3 regions of the Streptomyces sp. NPDC085900 genome follow, and region 1 is predicted to be linked to each of the others. Evidence: riboswitches for the same ligand, from Rfam matches in the RefSeq annotation. Region 1 holds a riboswitch; each other region holds the start of a gene.
The links. Region 1 has a riboswitch for cyclic di-AMP ahead of ACIGDI_RS41550 (M23 family metallopeptidase). Riboswitches for the same ligand answer to the same signal wherever they lie in the genome.
Positions count from the first base shown of each region.

Region 2: another riboswitch for cyclic di-AMP. It lies ahead of ACIGDI_RS24135 (transglycosylase family protein); the one in region 1 lies ahead of ACIGDI_RS41550 (M23 family metallopeptidase).
Region 3: another riboswitch for cyclic di-AMP. It lies ahead of ACIGDI_RS12705 (NlpC/P60 family protein); the one in region 1 lies ahead of ACIGDI_RS41550 (M23 family metallopeptidase).

Region 1 covers NZ_JBITSP010000020.1:66,064-72,526, forward strand. Annotated here, with positions in the region: gene ACIGDI_RS41535 (dihydrofolate reductase family protein) at 1-998, shown strand, start outside; tRNA gene ACIGDI_RS41540 (tRNA-Met) at 1,076-1,149, shown strand; gene ACIGDI_RS41545 (PP2C family protein-serine/threonine phosphatase) at 1,351-2,394, shown strand; cyclic di-AMP (ydaO/yuaA leader) riboswitch at 2,610-2,767, shown strand; gene ACIGDI_RS41550 (M23 family metallopeptidase) at 2,779-3,798, shown strand; gene ACIGDI_RS41555 (aldo/keto reductase) at 3,897-4,841, shown strand; gene ACIGDI_RS41560 (PrsW family intramembrane metalloprotease) at 4,893-6,239, opposite strand; gene trmB (tRNA (guanosine(46)-N7)-methyltransferase TrmB) at 6,303-6,463, opposite strand, start outside.
Region 2 covers NZ_JBITSP010000007.1:25,772-32,234, forward strand. Annotated here, with positions in the region: gene ACIGDI_RS24125 (septum formation initiator family protein) at 1-250, opposite strand, end outside; gene eno (phosphopyruvate hydratase) at 360-1,646, opposite strand; gene ACIGDI_RS24135 (transglycosylase family protein) at 1,980-2,660, opposite strand; cyclic di-AMP (ydaO/yuaA leader) riboswitch at 2,664-2,834, opposite strand; gene ACIGDI_RS24140 (transglycosylase family protein) at 3,030-4,013, opposite strand; gene ACIGDI_RS24145 (cytochrome P450) at 4,169-5,575, opposite strand; gene ACIGDI_RS24150 (nucleoside triphosphate pyrophosphohydrolase) at 5,853-6,463, opposite strand, start outside.
Region 3 covers NZ_JBITSP010000003.1:712,083-718,545, forward strand. Annotated here, with positions in the region: gene ACIGDI_RS12695 (M23 family metallopeptidase) at 1-903, shown strand, start outside; gene pcrA (DNA helicase PcrA) at 962-3,445, opposite strand; cyclic di-AMP (ydaO/yuaA leader) riboswitch at 3,700-3,871, shown strand; gene ACIGDI_RS12705 (NlpC/P60 family protein) at 3,880-5,046, shown strand; gene ACIGDI_RS12710 (hypothetical protein) at 5,119-5,472, opposite strand; gene ACIGDI_RS12715 (NlpC/P60 family protein) at 5,880-6,463, shown strand, end outside.

The DNA of each region.
Region 1 (6,463 bases):
CGATCCTGGTCGGCGCCGGCACGATCCGCGCCGACAACCCGCGCCTGCTGGTCAACTCGCCCGAGCGGCGCGCGGCCCGCACGGCCGAGGGGAAGCCGGAGTACCCCCTCAAGGTCACCGTCAGCGGCTCCGGTGACCTCGACCCGACGGCGAAGTTCTGGCACACCGGCGGTGAGAAGGTGCTCTATACGACCGATGACGGCGCACGGCGGGCCGCCGACCTCGGCCTCGCCGCCGACGTCGTCTCCCTGGGCCCCGGCCTCGACTGGCGCCGCCTCCTGGAGCACCTGCACGACGTACGCGGTGTCGAGCGCCTGATGGTCGAGGGCGGCGGCACCATCCACACGCAGCTGCTGCTCCAGGGGCTGGCGGACGAGCTGCAGCTGGTGCTGGCCCCGGTGTTCGTGGGCGACGAGAAGGCGCCCCGGCTGTTCGGGCCCGGCGGCTACCAGGGAGGTCGGCTCAGACTGGTGGATTGCCGCCGTATCGAGGACGTGGTGCTGATGCGCTACGAGCCCACCGCACCCGGCAGGGGTCGGGTCCCTTCCGCCGCCGACCACCACTGGCTGCGGCTCGCCTGCGCACTGGCCGACCAGTGCCCGCCCTCGCGGACGGCCTTCAGCGTCGGGGCGGTGGTCGTCGCCGCCGACGGCACGGAACTCGCCCGCGGCCACTCGCGCGAGGCCGGCGACCCCACGGTGCACGCCGAGGAGGCGGCGCTCGCGAAGATCGACCCGGCCGATCCACGGCTGGCTGACGCGACCGTCTACAGCAGCCTGGAGCCCTGCGCGCGGCGCGCGTCCCGGCCGAAGCCGTGTTCCCGGCTGATCCTGGAGGCCGGGGTCCGGCGGGTGGTGACGGCCTGGCGGGAGCCCGACACCTTCGTCGAGGAGGCCGACGGGAACGGGCTGCTGGCGGCGGCCGGGGTGGACGTCGTCCTGCTGGAGGAGCACGAGGCATCGGCCAAGGCGCCGAACACCCATCTGCTGGGCGGCTGAAAACCGCAGGTGAAGGGGGCGGATCGAAACCCTGGTGCTGGGCGTCCCGCGGATGGCGTACACTGGAGTCACAACGACGCGGGGTGGAGCAGCTCGGTAGCTCGCTGGGCTCATAACCCAGAGGTCGCAGGTTCAAATCCTGTCCCCGCTACTGAAGGCCGAGGGCCGGAATCCGGAAACGGGTTCCGGCCCTCGGTGTTTCCTCCCCCGGGTGTCTCTCACCTGGGCGGGGCTCCCCCTGGGCGGTGCCTCCCCCCATCGGCCCTCACCGCTCGCCCGCCGTCCCCGCTCCGGCAACCCTTGAAGTGTGGAGCAGGAGGGGCCGATCTCGTACGCGCGCACCTTCGTCCGCATGCTCCCGGCACTGCTGCTCGTCGCCGGGGCGTTCTACGACTACTTCACCCCGGCCGAGTTCAGCGCGGCCCCCCTCTTCACCGCCGCGCCCCTGGTCGCCGCCCCGCTCTACTCCCGCCGGGGCACGATCCTCACCGGTGTCGCGTGCGTGCTGGTCGTCCTGCTGCTCCACAGCCGGCTCGGCATCCTGCTGCACATCGACGCGCTCACGGAGCTGGTGACGGTGGCGACCGTGGTCGCGCTGGCCGTGCTCATCAACGCTCTCGTGCGCCGCGGCGACGAACAGCTCGCCTCGCAGCGCGCGATCGCCGAGGCCGCCCAGCGTGCCGTACTGCCCGACCCGGCCGAACGGATCGGCACGTTCACCATCGCGGCACGCTACGAGGCGGCGCAGCGGGACGCGTCCATCGGCGGCGACCTGTACGCGGTGCAGGACAGCCCGTACGGCGTGCGGCTGGTGGTGGGCGACGTGCGCGGGAAGGGGATGGGCGCGGTGGCGGCCGTCGCCGTCGTGATCGGGGCGTTCCGGGAGGCCGCCGAGCAGGAGGCGACGCTGGAAGCGGTCGCCGGGCGGCTGGACCGGGCGCTGGCCCGCGAGGGCAGCCGGCGCGAGGGTCTCGACGCCTTCGAGGGCTTCACCACCGCCGTACTCGCCGAGCTTCCGCACGGCGACGGCGTCGTCAGGATCGTCAACCGCGGCCATCCGCCCCCGCTGCTGCTGTGCCCCGGCGGGACGGTGCGTCCGCTGCCCGCCCGCGAGCCCGCACTGCCGCTCGGCATGGGGGAGTTGGGCGCCTGGCCGGACCGGGCGGAGCAGACCCGCTTCCCGGGCGGGGCCACACTGCTGCTGTACACCGACGGGCTGTGCGAGGCGCGGGACCGGCACGGGGAGTTCTACGATCCCGCGGCGAGCCTTCAGGGCCGGGCCTTCCCCGATCCCGCCGGGCTGATCGCCACCCTCGCCCAGGAGGTGCACCGGCACACCGGGGACGGCACGACGGACGACATGGCGATGCTCGCCGTACGGCGTCACGCCAGGTGATCGGATGGCCGCCCTCCGCATAACAACTGACGAACCGTCAGTCGCTGTGAAGATCCCGAGAAGGGGTCAACTCGCCCGTTTTTCGCCGGTCATGGACCTGTACGTCCAGCCCGGAAACGTTAATGATCAAGCCGAACTGCTTGGAATCCACACCCCGGGTCTATTAACGTTCGATAACGCAGCGCGGTCGTCCCAGCCGTCACAAGAGGCGGCTCCGTGCGCACGCGCCGAATCCCGCAAGGGAACCGGGGAACCACCACCCTGGGGTGAATCGCGCGGATGCCACCGTGGACCCACGGCCGGTATACGCGCGTAGGAGACCTTCCTGCTCCGAACCCGTCAGCTAACCCGGTAGGCGAGAAGGAAGGAAAGGAGCACGCCCACGTGGCGTCCAACCCGCCTGCCCCGGCAGCACCGTTCGTGCCGAGCACCGAGCCCTTCGGCTTCGCCCCCCGCACCGACGAGGGCCAGTGGGAGGAGTGGAATCCCACCGCGGAGTCCATACGCCCGGTACGGGGCAAGCACCGCGTGGCCAAGCAGCGCGGCGGCGGGCTGGCCCGCAGCTCCACGGTTCTCGGCGTCGGTGTCATAGCCGCCGTCGGCGCGGGCGGCATGGCCAGCGCCAACACCGGCAAGCCCCCGGTCTCCATCTCGATGCCCGACCTGGCCTCCGTGAGCCATGTGTTCGGCGACGACGCGGCCCCCAAGGGCTCCGCCACGGCGCTCAGCAGCGTCGGCGTGACCACCGAGGACACCGCCGAGGGCGCCAAGGACGCGGGCGAGGCGCTGCGCGACCGCATCATGGCGCAGGCCGAGGCGCAGCAGGTCCAGGTCGACAGCAAGGCCCAGGCGGTCACCGAGGCGTCCTTCGCCAAGCAGGTCGACGCCGCTGCCACCAAGGCGGAGCAGGACGCCGCCGCCAAGGCCGCCGACGCCAAGCAGAAGGCGGAGGCCGAGGCCAAGAAGAAGGAAGAGCAGGCGCGGCTGGCCGAGCTGGCCAAGCAGTTCAAGCTGCCGGTCGTGTCGTACACGATCACCGGCACCTTCGGCCAGGCCGGTTCCATGTGGTCCTCCGGCTACCACACGGGTCTCGACTTCGCCGCCCCGACGGGCACGCTCATCAAGGCCATCCACAGCGGCACCATCACCGAGGCCGGCTGGGCCGGGTCGTACGGCTACCGCACGATCCTCACCCTCGACGACGGCACCGAGCTGTGGTTCTGCCACCAGTCGTCGATCAGCGTCAAGGTCGGCCAGAAGGTCGCCACCGGTGACGTCATCGGCCGCGTCGGCGCCACCGGCAACGTGACCGGCCCGCACCTGCACCTCGAGGTTCACCCGAACGGCCAGGCCACCGGGATCGACCCGATGACGTGGCTGCGCGGCAAGGGCCTGAACCCCTGACGATCCGCACGTCCCCGGAACGGCTGCCTCCGATTGTTTACGGGAAGTTTGCGGCCGTTCCGGAAGACCGCTCTCCGGGGTCTTCGTTGACGTAGGACATGACTTCTCTTCGCAAGCTCGGCAACTCCGACCTCGAGGTCTTCCCGCTCTCCCTCGGCGGCAACGTCTTCGGCTGGACGGCCGACGAGGCCACCTCCTTCGCCGTCCTGGACGCCTACACGGCGGCGGGCGGCAACTTCGTCGACACCGCCGACTCCTACTCCGCCTGGGTCGAGGGCAACAGCGGCGGCGAGTCCGAGACGATCATCGGCAGGTGGCTGGCGGCGCGCGGCAACCGCGACGACGTCGTGGTCGCCACGAAGGTCAGCCAGCACCCCGAGTTCCCGGGCCTGTCGGCCGCCAACATCAAGGCCGCAGCGGAGGCCTCGCTGCGCCGCCTCGGCACCGACCGCATCGATCTCTACTACACCCACTTCGACAAGCCGGAGACGCCCGTCGAGGAGATCATCGGCGCCCTGGACGAGCTGGTGCGGGAGGGCAAGGTGCGGGCGATCGCCGCGTCCAACATCTCCGCCGAGCGCCTCGCCGAGTCCCTGGAGTTCTCCGACCGCGAGGGCCTGGCCAAGTACGTCGCCCTCCAGCCGCACTACAACCTGGTCTCCCGCGACACCTACGAGGGCCCCCTGCGGGACCTCGCCTCCCGCCAGGGCCTGGCCGCTGTCCCTTACTACGCCCTGGCCTCCGGCTTCCTCACCGGCAAGTACCGGCCCGGTACGAAGGTCGAGGGCGCGCGGGCCGCGGGCGCCGGAAAGCACCTGCAGACCGAGCGCGGCCGGAAGGTCCTGGCGGCCCTCGACGAGGTCGCCGAGGCGCACGGAGCCCCGGTCGCCACGGTCGCCCTGGCCTGGCTCGCGGCCCAGCCGACGGTGGCCGCCCCGATCGCCTCGGCCCGCACCCCGGAACAGCTCCCGGCCCTGCTGGACGTGGCGAACCTGACCCTGACGGACGCGGAGATCACCCGTCTGACGGACGCCTCGGCCTGACCGAGCCGCCGCCGGCGCGTCGGGTCGGCGGTGCCGAGCTCTCGGCGAGTTCTACGACTGGTACGGGTTGTACGCGGGATACGACCCCGCCTGGTACCCGGGGTAGCCGTACGCGCCGTACGCGCCGGGCATCGGCCACGGCGGTGCCATCACCGGTACCGGCGGGGCCGTCGCCCGCGCCGCGTAACCCAGTGCCGGCCCCGCGATCTCCCGCCGGTTCCACAGCTCGGCCAGCAACTCCCGCTCCCGTACGGAGAAGTCGGCGCCGGCCCGCCCACGGCGCCCCCGGTGCCGCAGGAACGCCAGCGACGTCGCGTACGCCTCGTACTGCAGGACCGCCTGCGCGGCCGGCTTGCCGTAGTGGTGGGCGGCGTAGTCGCGGGCCAGCCGGCGCGCCCGCATCGAACCCAGCGCGAACGGCTCGGCCGGCGTCAGCCAGCCCGCGGCGGCGTAGGCGGGCAGCTCCTCGCGCACGGTGCGCAGCTCACGCTGGCGCGTCCAGATGACCAGCCAGGTCAGCAGCCCGAACGCGGGCACCATGAACACGGCGTACACGGCGAAGAACCCGAACTCGCCGAACGTGGACGAGCCGTTCCACATGGCGTGCATGCCCATCGCGAGCAGCAGGCCGCACAGCGGGATCAGGACGCGCCGGGCGTGCTGCCGGTCGGCCGCCGTCGCGGCGAGGCCGAAGCCGATGCCGCTCAGGACGGTGAAGAGGGGATGCGCGAACGGCGACATGATGACGCGCACGAAGAAGGTCGCCGCCGTCACCGAGGCGATGCCCCGGTCGCCGGTGAGCTGGTCGGTGCCGAAGGCGGTGCCCAGGTAGAGGATGTTCTCGGTGAACGCGAAGCCGGTCGCGGTGATGCCGGCTATCACCACCCCGTCGACGATGCCCGTGAAGTCCCGTCTGCGGAAGAGGAAGACGAGCAGGACGGCGGCGGCCTTGGCGGACTCCTCGACGACCGGCGCTATCACGGTCGCGCCGAGGGTGTCCGCGCTCGACGGGTCCGCGGTCGCCGTCGCTATCCATCTGGTCGCGAAACTGTTGGCGACGATCGCTATCAGCGCCGCCGCGCAGGCCCCCCAGGCGAAGGAGAACAGCAGGTTCCGCCAGGGGCCGGGGGCGACCCGGTCGAGCCATCGGAAGGCGGCTATGAGCAGCGGTACGGGCAGGACGGCGAGGCCGAGCCCGACCAGGAACCCCTCGGTGCCGGTCTGTTGGCGCACCAGGGCGAGGATGACCAGCCCGGAGAGTGCGAGCAGCGTGCTGAGCGCCCCGTAGCGCACCCCCCTGCGCTGCCACCAGTGCGCGTGCCCGAGCGCCCTGCCCGCCGGAGCACCGGGGTGCGGTGGCTGCGGCGGGTAGGTCGGGTACGGGGGAAAGGTGGCCACGGCATTGACCCTAACGAGCGAAGGCGCCGCCCGCGATGGCGTATCGCGTTGACCGCGGGAGCCTCAGGCGCCTGTGGGGGGCTGGTTGTGGTGCTGTACGCGACGGAAGAGCAGGTCGTTCACGACATGTCCCTTGTCCAGTCCCTGGCCCTCGAAACGGGTCAGCGGCCGGAAGTCCGGACGGGGCGAGAAACCGCCGTCGGACCGCGTGTTCTCGAATTCCG
Region 2 (6,463 bases), on a different contig from region 1:
CCTCGGCCTGCTGCTTCTGGCGCTGCAGATCGGAGATCTCGGCGCGCTGGGAGACGTACTGCCTTATCGGGTAGGCGAGGGCCACGACGAGGGTGCACAGCACCAGGGCGAGCAGCGCGGCCCGGCCCGTCAGCCGGGAGCGGCGGGCCTGCCGTTTGGTCTGGGAGCGGTAGACCCGGGCCGCCGTCTGCTCGCCGAGCAGCCTGAGCCTGGTCGCGGTGGAGAACCGGTCCCGGTCCTTCACGGCCATGTCCCCGCCTCCCGTTCATCGCCGTTCACACGTGCGTACGTCCCCGCACACGGTACGGGACCGGTACGGGGACGTACGTACGACTGGCTCAGGATTGACCCTTTGCGGCTCAGCCCTTGAAGCGGGGGAAGGCGCTGCGGCCGGCGTACACCGCGGCGTCGTCGAGGATCTCCTCGATGCGCAGCAGCTGGTTGTACTTGGCGACGCGCTCGGAGCGGGCCGGGGCGCCGGTCTTGATCTGGCCGCAGTTGGTGGCGACGGCGAGGTCGGCGATGGTGACGTCCTCGGTCTCGCCGGAGCGGTGGGACATCATGCACTTGAAGCCGTTGCGCTGGGCCAGCTCGACGGCGTCCAGGGTCTCGGTCAGCGAGCCGATCTGGTTGACCTTGACCAGCAGGGCGTTGGCGGTGCCCTCCTCGATGCCGCGGGCCAGGCGCTCGGGGTTGGTGACGAACAGGTCGTCGCCGACGATCTGCACCTTGTCGCCGAGCTTGTCCGTGAGGACCTTCCAGCCGGCCCAGTCGTCCTCGAACAGCGGGTCCTCGATGGAGACGAGCGGGTAGGCCGCCACGAGCTCCTCGTAGTACTCCGTCATCTCGGCGGCCGAGCGGTCCTTGCCCTCGAACTGGTACTTGCCGTCCTTGTAGAACTCGGAGGCGGCGACGTCGAGCGCGAGGGCGATCTGCTCGCCGGGGACGTACCCGGCCTGCTTGATGGCCTCGAGGATCAGGTCGAGGGCGTCACGGTTGGAGCCCAGGTTCGGGGCGAAGCCGCCCTCGTCGCCGAGGCCGGTGGCCAGGCCCTTGGACTTCAGCACGGACTTGAGGGTGTGGTAGACCTCGGCGCCCCAGCGCAGGGCCTCGGAGAAGGTCTCCGCGCCGATCGGGGCGATCATGAACTCCTGGATGTCCACGTTGGAGTCGGCGTGCGAGCCGCCGTTCAGGATGTTCATCATCGGCACCGGCAGCAGGTGCGCGTTCGGGCCGCCCAGGTAGCGGAAGAGGGGGAGGTCGCTGGCCTCGGAGGCGGCGTGGGCGACGGCGAGGGAGACGCCGAGGATGGCGTTGGCGCCCAGCGAGCCCTTGTTGTCGGTGGCGTCCAGGTCGAACATGGCCTGGTCGATCAGGCGCTGCTCGGTGGCGTCGTAGCCGACCAGCTCCGGGCCGATCTGCTCGATGACGGCGAGGACGGCCTTCTCGACACCCTTGCCCTTGTAGCGGTTGGGGTCACCGTCGCGGAGCTCGATGGCCTCGAAGGCGCCCGTGGAGGCGCCGGAGGGGACGGCGGCACGACCCGTGCTGCCGTCGTCGAGGCCGACCTCGACCTCGACCGTGGGGTTGCCTCGGGAGTCCAGGATTTCCCGGGCTACGACGACGTCGATGGACGGCACGAGCATCTCCTTCTTGGATGTGACGCTGGTTGTGCGGGGCACGTGGGCCCTTCTGGGCCCTACCTCAGCCTTGCGACTAGAGCCTAACCGCCCCGGGGCCATCGGCCAGCCGACCGACCGTCCCGTGGACAAGGACAGACGGTACCTATTGTTCACGCCCGGAACAAAGGAGGGTGAACACAGCATGTATCGCGGGCGACGGCGGGCAAAGAAAAACCCCGCTCCGGTGCGTACGGGGGAAGACGCACCGGAGCGGGGAGCCCGTGGGGACGGGGGTGGCCCTCACGTGCCTCCACTGTGGGGGACACGGATGTGCGGGGCCTGTGGTTCGACTGTGTCCTACTTCAGGTGCAGCTGCTGACCGGGGTAGATCAGGTCGGCGTCCGTGACGATGTCCTTGTTCAGGTCGAACAGCTTCTTCCAGCCGCCCTTGACCTTGTGGTCGGCGGCGATGGAGCTGAGGGTGTCGCCCTTGACGACCTTGTACTCGCCGTCACCCTTCTTGACCTTCTTGCCGGTCGGGGTGGTGACGGTCTTGGTCGACTTCTTGGGGGCCGGACGCTCGGAGGAGCGGGAGGCCTGCTGCTCGGTGGTGGAGCGGGTGGTGGTGCCGGACGAGCCGGTGGAGGCGCTGGAGCCGTTGTAGGCGGCGCTGGACAGGCCCGTGCCGCAGACCGGCCAGGCACCCTTGCCCTGGGAGGCGAGAACCTTCTCGGCGACGGCTATCTGCTGGGACTTGGAGGCCTGGTTGGCCTGCGGGGCGTAGGCGGTGCCGCCGTACGCGGCCCAGGTGGAGGCGGAGAACTGCAGACCGCCGTAGTAGCCGTTGCCGGTGTTGATGGACCAGTTGCCGCCCGACTCGCACTGGGCGACCGCGTCCCACTCGGAGGCCGTGGCGGCGGAGGCGTTGCCGGCCGCCATCAGCGGGGCGGCGATGGCGACACCGGTGACACCGGCGAGCGCGGCGGCGCGGGTGGCCTTGGACGGACGACGGTGCTTGCCCTTGGCGGAAAACAGCATGGTGGATCCCCTCACCGACGCCTGCGAGGTGAGCTGTCGGGTTCGGGCCGGTTGAGTTGCCCGGCCGCGGCCTCGCTCTCGCGAGCCGCGGCTACACCCCAAGCCACCACCGTCAACCACCCGGTGGGGCACTTACCTTGGGTCCCCCGCTCCTGCCTACGGCGCTGTTAAGCGACGACTGTTCCCGTACGGCCGCTGGCAGGATTCGGCGTTGCGACAGACGGGGCTCGGGTTGCCGAGCGGTCACGACCGTAGACACGGAATCCGCCGAATTTCAAAGACGATCAGGGCTTCTGAGACTCATCCCACACTTTCACCAAACCGGACATTCAGCGCGAAGCGTGACGTGAACTCCCGCCGCATTTCGCCCTATTCGGCAGGGAGATCCAGGGTCTGACCGGTGAAGATGTGGTTCGGGTCGGTACCGATGGCCTGCTTGTTCGCGTCGTAGATGGCGCGCCATCCGCCGTCCACGTCAAGGGAGTCGGCGATGGAGGCGAGAGTGTCGCCGGTGCGGACCGTGTACGAGTCGTGCGCGGCGGCCTTCGTGGCGCCGCCGTCGACACTCTCGTCGGCGCTGGCGCCGCGGTGCTTGCCGGTGCCGGTGCCGGTCGTCGCGGAGTCGACGGCCCCGGTGTCGACGAGGCTCCAAGAACCCAGCGCCTGCTGAGAATTGTCCGACTCGTCACCCTTCGCCCGACCCGCGGACGAGCCGCCGGCCCCCTGGGACGCGCTCGGAGTCGAGATGGAGGGCGAGGCGGAGCTGTCCGATTTGCTGGACTTGCCACTGGAATGCGAGGAAGAGCCCGGAGAGACCGAGGGCGAACCGGACGCGTCCGAGGAGGCGGAGTCACCGGACGGGTCGCTCGACGCGTTACCCGACGAATTGGACAAACCAGTTGAGTCCGAACCGTCGGACGAATCGGATGAGTCGGACGAGCCGCCCCCGATGCCGGTGTCCACGTCTGCCGAACCGGAGTCCTTGCTCAGCCCCGACGTCAGTCCGCAGGTATGGAAGGCGCCGACGCCTTCGGCGTCCAGGAGCTTCTCGGCGACGGCTATCTGCTGGTTGCGGCTGGCCAGGTCGGCCCGGGGGGCGTAGTCGAGGCCGCCGTACTTCTCCCAGTCCGCCTGGGACAGCTTCAGGCCGCCGTAGAAGCCGCTGCCGCTGTTCTCGCTCCAGGAGCCACCTGTCTCGCACTGCGCCACCTTGTCCCAGGTGGTCCCGTCGGCGGCGCTGGCGCCACCCGCGGCGAACAGCGGGATCGCGATGGCGGAGCCGGTCACTCCGGCCGCGACGAGGAGAGCCGGAGCCTGGCGGGGGCGACGGTGACGACCGTTCCCGGAGAGCATGCGGAGGGCCTTTCGCGAGACAGCAATGACCGCGGCGCGTGAAGCTTGGGCCAAACCTTCGCGCCGCTGTTGATCCGTGAACGTAGCGGCTACCGATCACTTGTCACAAGTTAATGCCGCGTAGATCACGTGAAGATCACAGACTTGAGCGCGTGTCACGTTTGCGCGGCCGGACGCGATGCGTCGACCGGGGTGAACTCGACCGGGAGCGTGCGGAGTCCACGCATGATGAGCCCGCCCCGCCACCTCAACTCCCCCGGTTCCTCGGCCAGTCGGAGATCCGGCAGCCGGGTGAGGAGCGTCGCGAGGGCGGTCTGGCCCTCCAGCCGGGCCAGCGGGGCGCCCAGGCAGTAATGGATGCCGTGGCCGTATCCCAGGTGCTGGTTGTCGCGTCGGGACAGGTCGAGGGTGTCGGGTTCGGTGAACCGGGCGGGGTCGCGGTCCGCCGCGGCGAGTACGACGAGCACGGGGTCGCCGGCCGCGATGTCCTGTCCGCCGATGGTCAGCGGCTCGGTGGCGAACCGCCAGGTGGCGAGCTCCACCGGCCCGTCGTAGCGCAGGAGTTCCTCCACACCGGTCTCCAGCAGGCCGCGTTCGCCCGCGGCGAGGGAGCTCTGCAGGCGGGCCCGCTGCTCGGGGTGGGTGAGAAGGGCGAAGGTGCCGTTGCCGATGAGGTTGACGGTGGTCTCGAACCCCGCGAAGAGCAGGATGAAGGCCATCGCCGCGGCCTCGTTCTCGGTGAGGTGCTCGCCGTGGTCGGAGGCGCGGATCAGGCCGGAGATGAGGTCCTCGCCGGGGGCGGGGGTGTCCGGGAGGGCGGCGCGCTTGCGGTGGATGAGGTCGGCGAGATACCCGCGCATCTTCTTCACCGACCGCGCCACCCCGCCCCTGGGCCCGCCCTGATGCCGGATCATCATCCCCGCCCAGTCCCGGAAGTCGTCCTGGTCCTCGCGGGGCACGCCGAGCAGGTCGCAGATCGCGTGGATGGGCAGCGGGAAGGCGAACTCGTGGATGAGGTCGGCGGAGCCCTTCTCCGCGAACCGGTCGATGAACTGATCGGTCAACTGCTGCACGCGCGGAGCGAATTCGGCCACCCTGCGAGGCGTGAACGCCTTGGAGACGAGGCGGCGCAGCCGGGTGTGGTCGGGCGGGTCGATGTTGAGCAGATGCGTCATCAACTCGGCCTTGCGCTCACCCGGAATGCCCGTCTTGCCCTTGGCGTGCGCGGGCTCGTCGTGATGGGCCGGGTTCTTCGACAGCCGGTTGTCGGCGAGGGTCTGCTTGGCGTCGGCGTAACGCGTGACCAGCCAGGCTTCGACTCCGCTGGGGAGGGTGGTGCGGTGCACGGGGGCGTGCTCGCGGAGCCAGGCGTAGGCGGGGTAGGGGTTGGTGGCGAATTCCCAGGTGAAGAGGGCGGGGGGTGAGGGGGTGGGGGTGGTGGGCTCCGGGGGCGCGGGTGTCGCGGACGCGGGGGTGTCGGGCTCGGGAGTGGGGGGTGCGGGGGCGGCGGGCGCGGACGCGGACGCGGGGGTGGGCTGGTCGGGGGTGGGCTGGTCGGTCACTCCTTGACGGTATCCGGGTTCGAGGGGAGTGCCCTACGGAGGGCGGCGAGGGTGGCGAGGGTGGCGGCGGCGTGCGGGGCGCCGTCTTCGGCGCCCTCGGCCGGGCAGTGTTCGGCACGGACGAGGTGCAGGGCCGCGAGGTCCAGCCGGCCCTCAGGGTGGCCCGCGCGCGCCGCCCTGTCGCCTGCACGACCGTCGAGCTCCCCGCAGCCGCCGGTGCCGCCAACTCGGCTTCCGTCAGGCCCCCTTGCCTTGCCCCGCCCTCGAGGCGACGGGACTAACCCGGCAGCCCCTCGGCCCTGCGCACCGCGTCGCGATAGGTGCGCGCCGCCACCCGCAGAGCCGCCTCGGGATCCACTCCCTCCGCCTCCGCCCGCGCCGCCAGCGCCAGCAGCTCGTACCCGATGCCCTCGCCGGCGGGAAGCGGCACCTCCAGGGCCGCCGTGCGCACCCTCGACGCCAGCTTCGAGGCGAGGGCCAGGCCGGGCTGCCCGAGGGGTATGCCGTCGGTCACCGACTCCCGCTGCTTCTCGATCGCCTTCGTGCGCAGCCAGTGCTCCTTGACCTCCTCCGGGGTCGAGGCGGTCTCGTCGCCGAAGACGTGCGGGTGGCGGTGGACGAGCTTCGCGACGATGCCGCCGGCCACGTCGTCGATCGAGAAGGGGGCGTCCGGGTCCTCCTCGGCGATGCGGGAGTGGAAGACGACCTGGAGCAGGACGTCCCCCAGTTCCTCGCGCAGCTCGTCGCGGTCTCCGTCCTCGATCGCCTCGACGAGTTCGTAGGCCTCCTCGATGCCGTACTTCGCCAGGCCCTTGTGGGTCTGCTGCGAGGACCAGGGGCACTCGGCGCGGATCCGGTCCATGACCTGGACGAGGTCCAGGAGACGGG
Region 3 (6,463 bases), on a different contig from region 1:
GAACACCCGCAGGACGACTACGCGGAACACCCTCAGGACGGGTACGAGGAACAGTCGCAGGACGACGGCGAGTTGACCGCCACGGGCGAGCTGCCTGCCGTAACGCCCCTGCTGGACGACCAGGAAGAGACGACGCCCGCTCCGGCGTCGCGCGCGGCCGCCCGGAACGCGTCCCGCTCCCGCCGCCGTACACCCGCCAAGCGCTCGGCGCTGCTGACCATCGCCGTCCCCTCGGCCTGTGTGATGGGGGTCGCGGGCATCGCGGCGGCCTCGGTCGGCACCTTCTCCTCCGACGACACCTCGACGACCGCCTCGGCCGCGCAGCCGGTGAAACCGGCCGCCGCCAACAACAAGCTGGACTCCCAGCTCGAGAGCCTGTCCGCGGGCGCCGACGACTTCGCCGACCGGGCGAGCCGGACGCAGGAACGCATCGACCTCAAGGCGCAGCAGGAGGCCGAGAAGAAGAAGGCGGCCGCGGAGGCGGCCCGCAAGGAGCGGCTGCGGCCCAAGTACGCCCTGCCGGTCGCCCAGCGCGGGCTGAGCGCCTACTTCGGCCAGGCCGGCATCAACTGGATGTCCGTGCACACCGGCATCGACTTCCCGGTCTCCTACGGCACGACGGTGATGGCCGCGACCGACGGCACTGTCCGCACGCAGTGGAACAGCGCCTACGGCAACATGATGATCGTGACCGCGAAGGACGGCACGGAGACGTGGTACTGCCACCTCTCCACCTACCGCGTCGCCTCCGGTACGACGGTGAAGGCCGGCCAGCCGATCGCGTACTCCGGCAACTCGGGCAACTCCACCGGCCCGCACCTGCACTTCGAGGTGCACCCGGCGGGCGGTTCGGCCATAGACCCGCTGCCGTGGCTGCGCAGCCACGGTCTCAACCCGACGTAGGCGCCACCGGCCGCCGTACGAGCCCCCGCTCCTGAGGAGCAGCGGGGGCCGTTTCGCGTCAGAGCTTCTCGACCGGCGCGTACCGCAGCAGCAGCCGCTTGGGCTTGGCGTCGCCGAAGTCGATCGTCGCCTCCGCGTTCCCACCCGTGCCCTTGACCGCGACGACCGTGCCGAGCCCGAACTGGTCGTGCGTGACCCGGTCGCCGACGGCCAGGGAGACCACCGGCTTCTCGGACGTCCGGCGCGTGGCGAAGCCCGACGCGCCCGACGCCGAGGACCGCGAGCGGGAGGACGACAGGGATGCGGCCACTCCGGACGCGGGACCGGAGGACATGGGTGCCGTGGCGCCCGTGCGCTTCCAGTCGACGTGGTGGGCCGGGATCTCCTCCAGGAAACGGGAGGGCGGGTTGTACGACGGCTGGCCCCAGGCGCTGCGCAGGGACGAGCGGGTCAGGTAGAGCCGCTCACGCGCGCGCGTGATGCCGACGTACGCCAGCCGCCGCTCCTCCTCCAGCTCCTTGGCCTGGCCGAGGGCGCGCATGTGCGGGAAGACGCCGTCCTCCATGCCGGTGAGGAAGACCACCGGGAACTCGAGGCCCTTGGCGGTGTGCAGGGTCATCAGCGTGATGACTCCGGAGCCGTCCTCCTCCTCGTCCGGGATCTGGTCCGAGTCGGCGACCAGGGCCACCCGCTCCAGGAAGTCGGAGAGTCCGCCGGAGGCCTCGCCCTCCGCGGTCTCCTGCTCGAACTCCAGGGCGACGGCGGCGAGTTCCTGGAGGTTCTCGATCCGGGTCTCGTCCTGCGGGTCGGTCGAGGCCTGCAACTCGGCGAGGTAGCCGGTCCGTTCGAGCACCGCCTCCAGGACGGTCGCGGGGCCCGCGCCGGAGTCGACGATCGTACGGAGGTCCTCCATCAGCGTGTTGAACTTCTTGACGGCGTTGGTGGACCGCGCGGCCATGCCGTACGCCTCGTCGACGCGGCGCAGCGCCTGCGCGAAGCTGATCTTCTCGCGCTGGGAGAGGGCGTCGATCATCGCTTCGGCGCGCTCGCCGATGCCGCGCTTGGGGACGTTGAGGATGCGGCGCAGCGGCACCGAGTCCTCGGGGTTGGCGAGGACCCGAAGGTAGGCCAGGACGTCCCGGACCTCCTTGCGCTCGTAGAAGCGGACGCCGCCGACGACCTTGTAGGGCAGGCCGACGCGGATGAAGACCTCTTCGAAGACACGGGACTGGGCGTTGGTGCGGTAGAAGACGGCGACGTCGCCGGCCTTCGCGTCGCCCGCGTCGGTGAGACGGTCTATCTCGTCGGCGACGAACTGCGCCTCGTCGTGCTCGGTGTCGGCGACGTAGCCGGTGATGCGCGCGCCGGCGCCGGCGTTGGTCCACAGGTTCTTCGGGCGGCGGGACTCGTTGCGCTCGATGACGGCGTTGGCCGCGGAGAGGATCGTCTGGGTGGAGCGGTAGTTCTGCTCCAGCAGGATCGTCGTCGCGTCCGGGTAGTCCTCCTCGAACTGGAGGATGTTGCGGATCGTCGCGCCGCGGAAGGCGTAGATCGACTGGTCGGCGTCGCCGACGACGCACAGTTCGGCGGGCGGGACGTCGTGCTCGTTCGGCGGGACGTCCTCGTCGTGGGCGCCCGTGCCCACGAGCTCGCGCACCAGCGCGTACTGCGCGTGGTTGGTGTCCTGGTACTCGTCGACCAGGACGTGCCGGAAGCGGCGGCGGTAGTGCTCGGCGACGTCCGGGAAGGCGCGCAGCAGGTTGACCGTCGTCATGATCAGGTCATCGAAGTCGAGGGCGTTCGCCTCGCGCAGCCGCGACTGGTACATGGCGTACGCCTGGGCGAGGGTCTTCTCGAAGCCGTCGGTGGCCTGGGCGGCGAAGTCCTCCTCGTCGATCAGCTCGTTCTTCAGGTTGCTGATCTTGGCGCTGAAGGACTTGGGCGGATAGCGCTTGGGGTCGAGCTCCAGGTCCCGGCAGACCAGGGCCATCAGGCGCTTGCTGTCGGCGGCGTCGTAGATCGAGAACGAGGACGTGAAACCGAGCTTCTTGCTCTCGCGGCGCAGGATGCGCACGCACGCGCTGTGGAAGGTCATCACCCACATCGCGTTCGCGCGTGGGCCGACGAGCTGCTCGACACGCTCCTTCATCTCACCGGCGGCCTTGTTGGTGAAGGTGATCGCGAGGATCTGGCCGGGGTGCACGTTCCGCGAGCCGAGGAGGTGGGCGATGCGGTGGGTGAGCACGCGGGTCTTGCCGGAGCCGGCGCCGGCCACGATGAGCAGGGGGGTGCCGGCGTGCACGACGGCCGCGCGCTGGTTCTCGTTCAGCCCGTCGAGGAGCGCGGCCGGGTCGATCGCCGGACGCGGGGCGCCGTCGCGGTAGTAGGAGTCCCGGTCCGGCGGTACGTCGAACTTCCCGCCGAACAGATCGTCCGGAACGGGCTCCGGTACGTGATCGTCCTCGGGCGGTGGCGGGGGTTCCTCGTGGCCGCGGGGGGCCTGGAGGTCCGCCAGGAAGCTGTCGTCAAAGAGGCTGCTCATCGCTCTCCGAGTCTAGGGGGCCCCACTGACAGCCCGCCGCCGCCCTGAGAACATCGCCGGATCCGGACCGGATCCGATACCGCCGCACACGCTGCCGCACCCCTCCGCCACGGTCTGTGACCAGCGGCGACCGGTTGACCAAAGGTCACGAAAATGTATCGGGCATATCGAACATCATCCTTCACAGAGGCCACACGAGTTGGCTACCGTTCCGCGCAGGCCATACGACCCCCACCGGCGAACGTCGCCGGGCCGCGTGGCCTCCGCCGAGTCCGGGGCGCCGCCGCGCCGTCCGGAGCCGGGGACCCAACCGACCTTGGGGTGAATCGGCCCGACCCCCTCGCGGGGAGCGGACCGTAGGGCAACCCTTCCGAACCACCCGCCCGAACCCGACAGCTAACTCGGTAGGCGGAGCATGGAAGGAGTCGCCTCCCTTGGCGTCGCACCGCAAGTCGCGCCCCGCGGGAACGCGTGTACCAGGCATACGCACCCCCGCTCTCGCCACGGCCGCCCTCACCTCCGTGGCACTGCTGTCCCAGACGGCCGACGCAACACCCTCCACCGACGGCCGGCCCAGCCTCGAGGAGGTCGAGAAGAAGGTCGACGACCTCTACCGCCAGGCCGAGTCGGCCACCGAGAAGTACAACGCGGCCAAGGAGAAGACCACCAAGCAGCGCAAGCAGGTCGACACCCTCCTCGACGACGTCGCCAAGCGCGCCCAGAAGCTCAACCAGGAGCGCGAGCAGCTCGGTTCCTTCGCCGCCGCCCAGTACCGCACCGGGGCCGCCGCACCCGACACGGCGACCTTCCTGCTCGCCGACTCCCCGCAGGACTACTTCGACCAGACGCAGCTGATGGGCCGGCTGACCTCACGTCAGAAGACCGCGGTCGACGACTACTTCGCCGAGCAGTCGGCGACGATGAAGAAGCGCGAAGAGGCCTCCCGGAGTCTGGAGACGCTCACCCGGACGCAGAGCGACCTGCAGACCGCCAAGTCCACGGTGCAGCGCAAGCTCAGCTCCGCGCGCGAGCTGCTGTCGAAGCTGACGGCCCAGGAGAAGGCGCGGCTCGCTCAGATCGAGAAGCAGAAGCAGGAGGAGGCCGCCCGCAAGGCCGCCGAGCTGGCCAAGCAGCAGGCGGCCGCGCAGGCCGAGGCAGCGGCCGCGACCCAGGACAGCGGCTCCACGTCCACGTCCGGCACCAGCACCGGTACCGGTACGGGCACCTCGGACTCCTCGTACGCCACCAAGGCCGCGAAGGCGATCTCGTTCGCCCGCGCGCAGATCGGCAAGCCGTACGTCTGGGGCGCCACCGGCCCCGGCTCCTACGACTGCTCCGGTCTCACCCAGGCCGCCTGGAAGGCCGCCGGCGTCACGCTCCCGCGCACCACCTACGACCAGGTGAACGCCGGCACCACCGTCTCCCTCACCGACGCCCAGCCGGGAGACCTGATCTTCTTCTACGACGACATCAGCCACGTCGGCATCTACATCGGCAACGGCATGATGATCCACGCCCCGAAGCCGGGCGCTTACGTCCGCGAGGAGTCGATCTACTACGGCGGCGAGTCCATCATCCACAGCGTGGTCAGACCGGCGTGAGCCCGGCGCGTCAGCGACAACAGGGGCGCACGGCAATCACCGTGCGCCCCATCGCGCCACCACTCGCCCGCGTCAGGTCCACAGCACCGCGATGAAGATGTTCGCCGTGGTGAGCGCGCCCACCAGCCCGAACATGCTCTTGTCCACCTTCTCCTCGTCCCGCTTCACGTAGACCAGGCCGAGGATCACGATCAGCAGGGCCAGCTTCAGGCCGATCTTGACGTTGTTGACGTGGTGGTCGTCGGCCTGGTTGAGGCCGACCAGGATCGCGCCGGTGACCAGCATGGTCAGCGCCCCGTGCAGCATGGCGGGGACGAAGCGGGCCGTGCCCTGCCCCATCGCCTTCATCTGGGTGAGGAAGCCGCCGAGGAGCGCGGCGATGCCGACGATGTGCAGGCCGACGAAGAGATGGATGAGTACGTCCATGAGGCCGGAGCTTAGACAGGGGCGCCAGGGGCACCCGACACCGGCCCTCCTCCATCCGTCGGCCGCATATATGCGCCATAGCACCCCGCCCCCCGGGGGCACCCGAGAACCGTCACATCGGTCACCGCACCGCGTGAACCCGACGAGGCAGGGCCTGGATCACGGTCGCATCCGGTCACCCGGCGCCGCACTCACGGCACTTCCGCACAACGCGTTACCGGACCGACACAGCCAGGTTTAGCGTCCTTCCCCAGGTGACCGGCTCCCCACCGCCGCCCGGGCCAGGGGCGGCAGTCGGCCACCACCGCCGAGAAGGTCCGGCGGCGGCCGCTCCCCCTGTGCGAGCCGCCGCCGGACGCGTAAGCCGCCCCGGACGGGGTGGTCGTACGAAAGGACGTGCAGTCCAGGTGGCAGCGCATCGCAAGCCCGGTCGGCGAGCATCACTGGGCGGCAGCACCGCCCGTACGGCCTTCACGATCGCCCTGGCGGGCGCCGCGACCGCGACGGCCTTCGACGGGACCGGACACGCCGAGCCGCGGCTGACCCCGGCACAGGTCAAGGCGAAGGTGGACCGGCTCTACCAGGAGGCCGAGACCGCCACCCAGAAGTACGACGGCGCGAAGGAGAAGGCGCAGGCCGCCGAGCGCCGTCTGTCGACCCTGCGGGACGAGGCGGCACGCAAGACGGAGAAGCTCAACTCGGCGCGGGAGGCGCTGGGTTCGATCGCGGCGGCGCAGTACCGGGGCGGCGGGCTGGACCCCGCGCTGCAGCTCGTCCTCTCCAGCGATCCCGACCGGTACCTGGACGGCGCCGAGTTCGTCGACCGGGTCGGCACCCGGCAGGCGGCGGCCGTCGCGGACGTACGCGAACAGCTGCGGGACATCCAGCAGTTGCGCGGGACCGCACGCGTCGAGCTGACCTCGCTGAAGGCACGGCAGGCCGAACTGGCGCGGCAGAAGAAGACGATCACCGGCAAGCTGGACGCGGCGCG